One region of the Paenibacillus sp. FSL R10-2778 genome, then DNA from elsewhere that is predicted to be linked to it. Evidence: riboswitches for the same ligand, from Rfam matches in the RefSeq annotation. Region 1 holds a riboswitch; each other region holds the start of a gene.
What was found. A riboswitch is a leader RNA that binds a small molecule or an ion and turns the genes downstream of it on or off. The one in region 1 is predicted to bind cobalamin.

Region 2: another riboswitch for cobalamin. It lies ahead of NST40_RS02415 (anaerobic ribonucleoside triphosphate reductase); the one in region 1 lies ahead of NST40_RS06845 (Ig-like domain-containing protein).
Region 3: another riboswitch for cobalamin. It lies ahead of NST40_RS03885 (S-layer homology domain-containing protein); the one in region 1 lies ahead of NST40_RS06845 (Ig-like domain-containing protein).
Region 4: another riboswitch for cobalamin. It lies ahead of NST40_RS04555 (DUF4430 domain-containing protein); the one in region 1 lies ahead of NST40_RS06845 (Ig-like domain-containing protein).

The regions. Positions count from the first base shown of each region.
Region 1 covers NZ_CP151956.1:1,557,826-1,561,030, forward strand. The annotation lists gene sigK (RNA polymerase sporulation sigma factor SigK) at 1-610, shown strand, start outside; cobalamin riboswitch at 908-1,101, shown strand; gene NST40_RS06845 (Ig-like domain-containing protein) at 1,432-3,205, shown strand, end outside.
Region 2 covers NZ_CP151956.1:547,998-551,202, forward strand. The annotation lists gene NST40_RS02415 (anaerobic ribonucleoside triphosphate reductase) at 1-1,527, opposite strand, end outside; cobalamin riboswitch at 1,769-2,004, opposite strand; gene NST40_RS02420 (MTH1187 family thiamine-binding protein) at 2,383-2,691, shown strand; tRNA gene NST40_RS02425 (tRNA-Thr) at 2,785-2,856, shown strand; gene NST40_RS02430 (hypothetical protein) at 2,998-3,205, opposite strand, start outside.
Region 3 covers NZ_CP151956.1:881,473-884,677, reverse strand. The annotation lists gene NST40_RS03885 (S-layer homology domain-containing protein) at 1-1,935, opposite strand, end outside; cobalamin riboswitch at 2,098-2,299, opposite strand; gene NST40_RS03880 (cellulase family glycosylhydrolase) at 2,641-3,205, shown strand, end outside.
Region 4 covers NZ_CP151956.1:1,050,005-1,053,209, reverse strand. The annotation lists gene NST40_RS04555 (DUF4430 domain-containing protein) at 1-1,461, opposite strand, end outside; cobalamin riboswitch at 1,631-1,834, opposite strand; gene NST40_RS04550 (glycosyltransferase) at 1,962-3,205, opposite strand, start outside.

The DNA of each region.
Region 1 (3,205 bases):
CTCGGAGCAGGAGGAAAGCCGATACTTAGGGATGATGGCTGAGGGAGATGCCAAGGCCCGCAATTTGTTGATTGAGCATAATTTGCGGCTCGTTGCCCATATAGTGAAGAAATTCGATAACACCGGAGAAGACATGGAGGATCTGATCTCCATCGGGACCATCGGCCTGATTAAAGCTATTGAGAGTTATCGTCCAAACAAAGGAACCAAACTAGCCACATTTGCAGCACGTTGTATTGAAAACGAAATTCTGATGCACCTAAGATCCTTGAAGAAGACTCGTAAAGATGTATCTCTGCACGATCCGATTGGGACAGACAAGGAAGGTAATGAAATTACTTTGATCGATATCCTTGGCTCCGAGGCTGATGATGTCATTAAAGAAGTAGATCTGAAGATCGAAAAGAGTAAGATTTATCGTAACCTTGATATTCTGGATGACCGGGAAAAAGAAGTTGTCGTGGGGCGGTTTGGATTGGATACAGGTGGAGAAGAGCGGACACAGCGGGAAATTGCTAAGGAGTTGGGGATCTCGCGGAGTTATGTTTCGAGGATAGAGAAAAGGGCGCTTATGAAGCTTTATCATGAGTTTTATAAGGCTAAGCGGTAGGGTCTTAGAAATAACTAAAGATTCACAATAGATTTTGTTAAAAGCGACTTGCCAACAAGGGGGTTGCTTTTTTTGTTAATTCAAGTAGTTGGGCTAAATGAACATAAAAAAAGCATATTCAGAAATTTAATTGCCCGTCTGCCCATTTATTGCTCAGCTCACACAACACTGATATTTCGCTGCGGACTGATCATAACGCTGTAACAAAATATGAATTATGCAAAATCTCATGTGAAAATAATGTTAAAAAAGTCATTAGAAATATTGATATGAACATTTTTCTTTTCATGGTATATTATTCAAATAAATATTTATGGTGATCACATAGAACTTTCCATGTGACTTAAAAGGGGAATGTTGGTGAAATTCCAACGCGGTCCCGCCACTGTGAACGCACTTAAGAATTACATTGTTAACTTTAAAAACAGTTGATGGTGTAATTCCTAATAAACTGCGAAGTCAGAATACCTGCCATAAATAAATTCAGAGATCCCACGAGGATGGGGGAGGTGTTTTTTGTCATGTCCAAATTTTTTTTTGGTGCTTTACTGTTTATTTTATTAGAGTGATATTGAATCAATTATGTTCATTCTTAATGGATTTCAAAGATTCATAAATACGGAAAATGTTTCGTTGTTAGCTTCAGAGGTGCTGCTGTTGACATGTACTATTAGTGGTTACTGATGTTGTATCACCATCGATAATTCTCCTATATTTATACCGCGGCAAAATAGAATCAGTTGTTAAATAATACTGTACAATTGATTTTATCAGTTGTACATTTTCGTGAGAGCGAATTTATTTGATAGGAGAGAAAAAATATGAAGAAATATAATGCACTTTTGCTTGCCTTATTTCTTTTAATTGCATCTTATAGCCTTATATCTTATGTGAATGCTGATAGTATAAATAAATCAGAAGAGTCATTTGTTGGATTAAAATTGATTCCAGAAGAACAAACAATTGATTTATCAGAAGATTCTCCGTTGAATGTGGAATTTGATCAGGGTATTAGCGAAGGTCAATTCTTTAATTTGATTAATTTAGTGGATATTAATAGTAACAAGTCGATAGATATAACGAAATCGATCGAAGGTCATCAATTAATAATAACCCCGCAAATTGCTTTGGAAAACGCCAAAGAATATATTTTGTATATACCTCCGTACTCCCTTTCAAATATAAATGGAGAAAAATTGAAAGACAATTACATACTTAAATTTAAAGTTGTTAGTGACGAGAGTCATCAACAAGACTCTGTAATAAACTCTACATATCAAAATTTAACGGTAGTTGAATCCACATATGATGATTTTAGTGTGATTAATTCTACTCATGGTAAGCATTTAATGAAATCTATTTTTTTAAGTGAAAGTACTAATGGATTAGTTCCATTTTTAACTCAAAGTGCACAAGTTGGTGGGGAAATATATGCTGGTATAGATAAGAGTGGTTTTATAGGTGCAAATGGAGATTTATGGTTATGGGGAAGTAATGATATGGGACAGTTGGGAGACTTTATAACTCCATCTAGTAATAAACCAATACAGTTAGCTGGCACCGATGTGGTTGCGATGAATAAAGGCATCACTGGTGGTACTTATAGCACATATGCTTTGAAAACTGACGGTACAGTGACGGCTTTTGGATTCAATTATTGGGGGTTTTTGGGTTTGGGTCCTGCTAGAGATCAGACTGATTTTACTGTCTTTCCAACTTCCATTTATGGATTATCAAATGTAAATAATATTAGCAGTAGATTCTATCATACTCTTGCTGTTAAATCGAACGGATCATTATGGGGATGGGGAGATAATCAATATGGGCAAGTAGGAGGGGATAGTTCAGAGTTAATTACAATTCCTGAACAAATCGAAGGAGTAAATGGGATTCCTCTTACGAATATCATAGCTTCAGATGTTGGTGAGACACATTCTATTGCACTTTCTTCAAATGGAAATGTATATGTTTGGGGGGGCAATAATCACGGTCAACTAGGGAATGGAACCCTCGTAGGTAGTAATATTCCACGTTTAATACTAATGAGACCGAATAATGCTCCTCCAATGACAAATATTAAAGCAATTAGTTCAGGAGATAATTTTAACTTGGTATTAAAAGATGATGGGACCGTATGGAGCTGGGGGCAGAATGATAATGGGCAACTCGGTGATGGTTCTACAATAGAACGTCGTTTTCCTGTCCAAGTAAGAGGGGAAAATGGGGTAGGTCTACTAAAAGATATAATCGCTATTAGCGGTGGTGGAAATTATTCTTTAGCATTAAAGTCAGATGGGACTGTTTGGAGTTGGGGAGGAAATAACAAGGGCCAACTTGGAGATGGCACGACTGAAAGAAAACTTGCTCCTACCAAAGTGAAAGCGTCTAATGTATTGAAAATAGATGCAGGGGAATCACATAGTATAGCGCTTACAGAAAATGCGGTTATAACATGGGGAAATAATGAGGTTGGTCAATTAGGTAATGGATCAATGAATTCTTATTCAAGTCTTCCAGTAAACGTTATCAAGTTTGATACTAGTCATAATAATGAATATATTTATGATTCCGATAATCGTTTATCGGCAATTATTA
Region 2 (3,205 bases), 1.0 Mb from region 1:
TTTACCGGACAAACCTTCTGCTGGAGTTGCGAACAGGGTGATGTTAAGATCCAGTTCCTCGCTTTTCCGATCGCAATAGTCCCGCATATGACGCACGATAGCCAGCGCCTTGGCATGAACTTCCATATCCTCGCCATGGTGTTTGCCGTACATAGCTTTCATACATTCCGCCATACCGATGAAGCCAAGAGACAGACTGCCATGCTTCAGCAGATCGCCTACAGTGTCATCGGGTGCAAGATGTTCGCCGCCTTCCCAAACGCCTTCTCGCATCATGAAATCGGAAGCTTTAGCTTTTTGTGCGGTTTGGATGTGGAAGCGATGGAGAAGTCCTTCCAGCGCAATATCCATATAATGATTTAGATCTTCATAGAAGCCAGCTTCGTCTGCGACGGTACGTCTGCCTGTTACTGTGCCGTGTGCCAGACCTAGCCGAACCAGATTTAGTGTATTAAAGGAAAGGTTGCCCTTCCCAGAGCAATGATTACGCCCAAAACGGTCACCGAGCACTCGGGTTCGGCAGCCCATTGTAGCGAACTCCGTATCAGGATCACTTGAATCATAATACTGCAAGTTGAGCGGAGCGTCCAGATTAGCGAAGTTTGGATATAGTCTGCGCGCAGAACATTCAGCTGCTTTTAGGAACAGTTCATAGTTAGGATCGCCTTGCTGTTGATTGATTCCTTGCTTGCATTTGAAGATTTGAATCGGGAACACTGGTGTTTCTCCGCTGCCAAGTCCGTTCATAGTTGCGGTTAGCAGAGAACTGATCACAAGCTGACCTTCTGGTGAAGTACAAGTACCGTAGTTGATGCTGGTAAACGGTATTTGTCCACCGGATCGGCTGGACATGGTATTCAGATTATGTACCATACTTTCAGCCGCTTGCAGAGTTTCGATTTCGGTTTCCTTTAGTGCAAAACGGAACGCTCTTGGATATGACTCCGCCAGATCGGTCCGGCTCATCGTAATCTCGCCCAAAGATTCATCAGCTTGTCCTTCTTCAAAATAATCCAGACCCTTGCGGAACAGCTTGGCGAAGGATTTGGTTACATAAGGTGCCAGATCATAGTCGAGTTTATTGGCGGATACACCACCATATTGAGCATTTTGCTGGGATTGGAAAATAATCGCTACCAGAGACATAGCTGTCATTATTGAGTTCGGAGGACGAACGCTGCCGTTGCCGGTATTGAAACCTTCACGGAGAAGTTTATCAAACGGGATAAAAATACAGTTCGTCGTTCCAATCGCGTATTGATCCAGATCATGCACATAGACGACATTGTCATCAATAGCCTGCACTAGCTGTGGCGGCATCGTAAAATTGCGGGCGTACCATTTTGAATATTCACTGCCGAACTTGCTCATTTTACCGGAGAAACTCTCTCCATTCAAATTGGCATTCTCGCGCAATAGGTCCATATCCCGACTGTCGATAATATCCCGGCCTAAATCAATGAGCTCTTCTAAAAGAACTTCCCGTGCATTTTCTACTCCATTAAATTGTCTCTCCAACAACGTCATTGTACAGCTCTCCTCTCAGTATAAAAGAAAAACATCTATCATCAAATCCATATATCCATAAGAAGTTGGACTGCTATAAGCAGTCGTATATTTGTTCAGATTACATAAAAAAAGCATCCCCTACCCGAGGATGGCAGAAAATGCCCGATGCGTTATGTAAATATCCACACGGATATTTGCAGAGGTCTCTACGTAGATGACCGCATGCGGACACCATCCCTGTTCCTCGCAGGCATCAATAGTTGGTGTCGTCGAAACAGGTAGGTCTCCTGGCTTCCGTGGGATCTCTCGGCGCCTTCCCAAGGGTGTTCCTAACCCTCAGTGGCATCTGCCGGGAGATGTGGATTCTCAAGCTTCCCAGAAGCTTAAGAAGGCCATCCGGTTACAGTGGCGGGACCGCAGCGGATTCTCACCGCGCTTCCCTATTAAGCTCTAAATCCGGTTAAGGATCAAAGCGCCTGTCTCCACTATATTTTGTTGTCGTTAGATAAAAATAACCCAAGATGTTGTGTTTGTAAACAGTTTTTTAGAAAACCCGCGCGGGGAGCGGGTTCTTTAAAAGTACTCCACAAATGATCCACAGGCTGTCCATAAGTAATCCACAATTGATCCACAGGGAGATGCGAAATGATTCATAAATTGTCCGAAAAGATGCCACAAAGAGTCCATAAATATAGTGCAGATGACCCTAGAATTTGCTCATGAGAAAATACTCTTAGCCCAAAGTCATATTTTGAAGTAATCAGAAGAAATAGAAGAGATAAGGGAGGATAATATTGCTTAGTTTGTGACAGAGCGGTGGAATTGTTACAATGGAAGGAGACAGCTACTATAAAATTTCGAGGAGGTATTCTCATGCCTATTGCTGAAGTTACAGTTATTCCAATTGGAACAGGCAGTACCAGTCTTAGCAGCTATGTTGCGGATATGCAGCGGGTGCTGAAGACAGTAGAAGGGATTACTTATGAACTTACGTCTATGGGTACGATCATCGAAGGGCCTCTGCAACGCATTTTTGCCGCGGTAGAAGCTTTGCATGAGTCTCCTTTTGCCGCAGGTGCAGAACGTGTCTCTACCTCACTTAAAATAGACGACCGCCGCGATAAACCCTCTACTAGCCGTGGAAAGTTAGAGTCTGTGGAGCGTAAGCTACAGGTGGATTAGCAGTTTAGGAGGGCGGAAAACAGGGAGAAATAGGCTTGCGTTTCTGGCTGAAAGTTGTATAATATTTTTTGTTTGGCAGAAAAACAGCGTTAAGCTGGTGTAGCTCAGGGGTAGAGCAACGCACTCGTAATGCGTAGGCCGGGGGTTCAATTCCCTTCACCAGCATCCCAAAAAACCATACGTGGCGCGGATTCTTGAAATTTGGAGAGTCGCGCTTTTTTGTTTCTTCTACCATTAATATTACAAAGTGATTTTACAAGTGTTTGGGAATATGAAAAACCCCACCAGTTTAAGGTGGGGCTTTTGTTACCAAGTATTATAGTTCGATTGATACTTAACTTGCTTATTCACATAGCTCTCATTGGGGTAATCACTTCTGACAGACTGCAAGTAACCTGAAATTGCAAATGCTGCAATAAGCCCTCCTATAATTCCTGTGATGAAGCTGAATGTTGAAAATCCGAATGTGGCAACTACTCCAATGGAAGACAATGCTACAAGCAATAGACTGAAT
Region 3 (3,205 bases), 680 kb from region 1:
TTTCACATCATTCATATCAAAGAGACGGTTGCTATGATTGAGCAGACGATCATAGGACACAAGTGCATACGTACCTTGGTCCGTTGCCATATTGTCTACTTTGCCTGTGAGGATATGCTTAAATCCACCCTCAGGTGCAGCAAAGCTAAGTAATGCATCAATAAGCGAATTTCCACTTTTAACAAATCTAGCGTCAGTGTGCGGATCTACACCTACACCAGTTAAGGCTACAATTACCTGCGAGATACTCTCGCTGCTAGTGCTTCCCCAGCTTGTAAATCCGCCTTGATTGTTTTGGTTATCGGACAGCCATTGGATGGCCCGATCCACGGCAGCTTTTACATCATCACGGGTTGCATAATAAGGTGCAAGAGCTTGCATCGCCATCGCAGTCATATCGACATCGGCTTTGGTTACGCCTAATGCCCAGCCACCAGCTTCTGCTGTACCTTTTTTAACCTCTTTATCTAAAATGTACTGAACTAGTTTTTCTCTTGTGGTCTGTTCTGTAACTCCATCAACTACAGGGATCTCATAGTTATGGCTATCTAACGCGATCAGAGCAAAAATCGGACCATTATTGCCTTGCTTTTGGATATATTGATAATCAGCGAGTGCTTTTCTCAGATCATATCCCGCAACATTTGTGATATCTTTTCCGATAGAGGTAAGTCCTAGAATCGCTCTGGAATTCTCTGTGCTTTTATTGGCGTCGAGTTTTCCATCCTCTTTAATGATTGATGCTATTTTCGTAGCTACATTATTGTAATAGAGATCATAATAACCGTTAGGTACTGTATAGTTCGCCCGTGCCAGAGAAAGGATCGACCATTCTCCGCTGCCTGTTCCAAACGTTGGATTCTTTACAGTATTTAAAATATAAGCAAGGTTTTTATCTAACTGTTGTTTGACGGCAACTGTAGTTTCCAGTTTGTAAGTAACCTGATAAGTTACATTTGTTTTGTTTCCAGCTCCGTCAAGAGCCGTTACAGTAATTGCATTACTGCCTGAATTCAGAGTAGCTTTGTACTCCCCATTTGCAGGTGATAAAGTAACTCCATTCAGCTTCACTTCTGGAGTAATGTCACTATATACATTGTCTGTGACAGCTACTTTGAAGCTTATTTCTTTATTGGATACTTCCTGTTTATCTTGTATGCCACTTACTGTAATAACAGGGGGTTCAATGTCTAATGCATTATTAAGACCGACAAGCGCATGATCTACACTTATTTGAGAGCTTGCCATGTTTTCGAGCACGGAATAGGCTTCATAAACTGCCGATTGCACTACTGGTCTGTCCAAAATAGTTTCTTTATTAGGGGCACTATTAATCTCGGCGATTTCCGCAGTTAAAGCATCCTTATTGGCAAGTTGAACTGGGATTTCCCCCCAGCCGCCAAGATCAGAACCATAGCCATAAGTGGTGAACTGAGTTCGAATGATGTCACCGTCTTGAGGCTTATAATCGGTCATCCCAAACGGAGGAAACACATTATTTACTGCATACATCCAACCCGACATGGAGGTGTAGTCAAACTGACTTAACCAATCTGGGTCTGCTTTAGTGCCGACTGTATTCCCATCGGCTGAAATCATATCTAAAATATATTGTGGAATATTGACTTCACTTCTGCCACTATCTTTAACTTCTGATAAATAAAAACCACTATCTATATTTCCTAAATATCTATAATTCCCATCACCTAGCGCACGTGTTATTAAAGATGCGCCATTATCGCCTTCATAAATCGGAACTTTAATAGGTTCGTTAATATACCCTTGGCCTAAGGTGAATTTCTCTACGGATACAGATACATACCCTTTAAGGGTAGAGCTTGCTCCATCTGCTTGAGCCGGGATTACACTTGTAGAGAATGTCGTAATAAATACAGCTACAATAAGTAACCACGCTAAAAACTTATGTTTCTTCATTTTTCCATAACCCTTCCCTTCATACCTATGATAAAAAACAGAATAAACTTTCTCATAACCACAAAAAAACCACTCAACATAAACGTCAAGAGGTTAAGATAGTGAACCACAATAATAGCTGGCAAACACTATTCAAGCACCTCTCTATCGATCGTAGAGTTTGATGGTGTAACAGAAAAAGGCAGATATTCTGGCTCAAGTATCATCACCCTTGCTGCCTTCCCAGTTTCCCAGTGGCATTTTGCAAGGACTCCTCTTTCACAGCGGCGGGACCGCGCGGGATTCACACCCGCTTTCCATTTAACCAATCTATGATTGTACTTCCGCAACATTCATAGTTGGCACCTATTCCTAATTTTAAATTTTCATGCTTCATCATATCTAATATATATGTTTTTGTCATGTTATATTTCTTTTTTGTATAACGGGCAGCTAGAGATAATCCTATTTAATAACCAATTTCTACGAGTAGGGTTATTCAAATAATTTCTTTATCCAACTGTGGGGTAAATTAATTTAAATCACTAATTCTTATATGAATTTACCACAAATTAGTAAGGTACTCGCTAAGTGTATTCTATGTTAGGGTATATTCAGAAAGCGTTTACAAAATAAAACTGGAGGTGTTTGTGTTCATCTAACCACCAAGTACAGCGTCAAAGCCAGGTCCAAGCATCCTAAATTTATCTCACAAAGGAGAATTCAATGACTACGCGAATCCAGAAATCCTTCTTATCATTGACACTTGTCACCGCTCTTCTGCTCTCTCTGTTCTCATCCATGGCCGCAGCTGCAACTAAGGACGAGCAACAAGCTAAGGCAGCGCCAAAGAGTAAGATCCAATCCTATGTAGACGAAATGCAGCCCGGATGGAACCTTGGCAATACTTTAGATGCTACAGGTGAGGATGAAACCTCCTGGGGCAATCCACGTGTGACCCAAGATCTTATTAAAAAGATCGCCGCTCAAGGCTATAAAAGCATTCGGATTCCTGTGACCTGGGATACTCACATGGGTGCGGCACCAGACTATACCCTAGAAAAGGCCTACCTCGACCGCGTGGAAGAAGTTGTCGGCTGGGCACTGGACGCCAAGCTTTATGTCATGATTAATGTCCATCATGATTCCTGGCTATGGGTAAGCCATATGGAAGAAAAACACGATGAAACGCTGGCACGTTATAATGCAGCCTGGACTCAAATTGCCGATCGCTTCAAGGACAAATCCGATAAGCTGATGTTCGAGAGCATAAATGAACCTCGATTCACCG
Region 4 (3,205 bases), 510 kb from region 1:
GACCTGAACACCCGCAGCTTTTGCAGTTACAGGAGAGGAAGTGTTCGTAGCAGCGTCCCATTTCCACGTCTTACTAGTTACAGTGACGGTAAAGGAATCGCCCTCTTTAAGATTTGCTTTGGAAAGCGTAACGGAATCCACAAGCTTAGTGTCATCTCCGGCATAATAAACCAGTACCTGATCTGAATCTTTAAGTACAAAATCACTCATGCCTACATCGGGATTAATCCATTTTCCGTCACGTGATACAACATACATCCATCCGTCATAACCACCAAAGCTTCCAGCAGCAATACTTCCGATGCCAGTCACATAACTGCCCGAAGGATTTGTGATCGGCAAGTTCGTTTGAAGCGCCAGCTTCTCTAACGCTCCAAGTGCGTTGCCAGCATAGGCGTACCCTTGTGCCAACGTGGCCTGTGGTCCCTCAATCGTTACTGGAGCGTAGATGAGTGAGCTCTGAATGGAGGATTTGGAAAAATCGTATAGCTTACTGTTGCTTCCTTTATATAGCAAATTATAGGCAACCAGCGCCTGAAGACCTTGCTCTGTCGCCAGAATATTACTGCTTCCACCACGGCTATGGGTGAAGCTACCATCAGCTAGACGATAGCTAAGCAGGTTCTCCATTAGATCCACTTTGTTTTTGGTGTATTCTAATCCACTAGGATCAACTCCGAAGGAGGTGAGTCCAAGGATTGCTTGTGCGCTACTTTCAGCACTGTCACCGTAACCCCCATGGCTATCTTGAGCTGTAGATAACCAAGCTACGGCTTGTAGCCCTGCTAAGTAGGCTTCGGGATTATTTTTATGTGCCGCCAGAGCCGTCAAGGTTATCGCTGTCATATCAGGCTCACTTGCACCTGAGGTTAGTGCAAAGCCCCCATCCGGATTCTGTTTGGAGAGAATCTCCGTAAGGAGCTTATCCGCCGTCCATTTCGCGTCACTTGGGATATTATATTTACCAGAATCCAGCGCAAGTAAAGCATATACCGGATTATTAAGCGTCTGTTCACTGAGCTTGCTATTATTATAAATTTTCTCAATCAGATTATAGCCAGGAGTCGTTCCGTTACCAGCAAAGCTAGTAGGATCTGCACCAATCGCTCTCACTGCGAGCACGATTCGAGCATAATCGGTTACATTGGTGAAATCGCCAGCTGCATCCTTTACTTTTTTCTCAAGCTCTGAAAGGTAACTAGCCGGCAGCTTGTACCCTGCTTGCGCTAATCCAATGGCTTGCCAATCCGATTGCACGCCACCTTTCAAGAGATATTCTGCAGCCGCATAAGTCGCATCCGCAACATTAATCCGCTCCGCGGCAGTTGCCTCCAGACCGGCGCCAGCGCTCGCTTCTGCAAATATTTGTCCCGCCGGAGCAAGAGATGTTCCTAGAATTGAAATGACCATGAATAAGGCCAGCCCAAGTGCTACAAACTTGGAAGACATGATTTTCTTCATTGTTTAACCTCTTTCTGTATAAGAATGGGTACTGCCGGGAATAAGACGCATAACATAAAGACCGCCCCTTTGGAGGGCGGTCAGGGAAGATTACAAATTGAGGCTGCGGCGCTTGCTTCCTGCCAACAGTCCATCTGTATATGTTCCACATTCTTACCCCACGAAGAATAGAAACGCTCACGAAAAAGGCAGGTCTCCTGGCTAATGCTTCATCGCTGTTCTTCACCTTCCCACCCTACCTTCGGGGCAGTGGCTTATAGAAGAAACGCTCCGCACATACAGTGGCGGGACCGCGCCGGACTCTTGCACCGGACTTCCCTTTTAAGCAGACGACTAGATTGATTTAGTCTGCACCTTTTCCAGTATGTAGTATCTTATTTTGACATCCATAATCATATCTATTAATACATAGCATGTCTATAGAAAAGCTTAGTATGGGCAGCAAAAAAATGAACAGCAATACGCCACCTTCCGGTAGTTATTGCTGTTCAGAAAGCTTGTTATTCGACTGTTCCATCCGGACTTGCAGTCGGGGAGGGTTCAGCACTTGAATCAGAAGCTGGTGGAATATTAGGATCGAGATCTACGATCAATGTAAATCTTCCGGCTTTGATCATACTTTTCTCTAGAATTGTCGCTCCAGACTCCAATGTAACCTCAACCTGATAGGAAGGTTGTTCACCTTCAGTCACAGCTGTTGCGGAAGGTAACCCAGTACTGTTCTCAGTATCAGAGGAAGGCGTAGGAGACGGAGATGCATCAGCTACAGAATTAGTAGCATCTGCACCTTCTGCTGTTCCTCCAGTAGTGCCAGCGGTATCTGACTCGTCAGCGGTGTTTCCCTCATCCGTCCCATCCGTTGACGGCACTGGACAAGTGCCATTTGTAGCAGCGACCTTAAAGCTTTTATCTATCTCTGTAGACGAAGACATTAAACTAACCTCAGTCGGTTGAAACTGCACACAGTCATCTGCACTTGCGAAGGTGAACACCAATATGCTGCTCCCCTTATCTCCTTCGACGCTCTGATCCTTCAAGTATACTGAAGCCGGAGGCAGCATATTGCCTGCACTCTGGACAGGGGTCGGCTCAGGGCTTGTCCCCGGCAGAGCCGTCTTCGTATCATCCGGACGCAGCATACTGAATACGATAATTGCAATAATCACCAGAATACCCGTAATGGAGCCGGAGATTAAGAGTCGAAATCGGCTGCGGCTGATCCAGCGCGCCAGCGGGGAAGCCAGTTGGGAGCGGGCTTCATTGTACACATTTTGCAGAGCAGGCCGAGCTGCCGCGACATAGTTCTTTCGGAATTCCCGATTCTTGAACGCTTCACGATCACTGCTCAGGAAATACTTCAGAATCGCCTTACGGTAACCCGGTTGCAGCTTTTTATTCGAAACCGTAAATAAAGGATTGCCTTGCGACCAAGCAAAAAACCGATAGATGATTTCTTTGTCGGAACCGGCTTTACGCTTTAACAGCTCCAGAAGCGCATCGTAATCCAGCGGACCCCCTTCACGCTGAGTTGTATAGTAAAAGGCTAGCGGAAGCCGTTCAAAGGGTTCCAGAACACGCGCCTCTTTTAGCAAACGACGACCCAGTAGCTGCACATCGTCTAGTTCCTGCGGAGACAATCCTGTAAAAATCTCCTCATTCGGCTTCTCTTCACCAAACCAGCGGTAAGCGGCACGCAGCGCATTCTCTTTCTGCTTGCTAATCCTATCCAGTGGCGGCTGCCAAT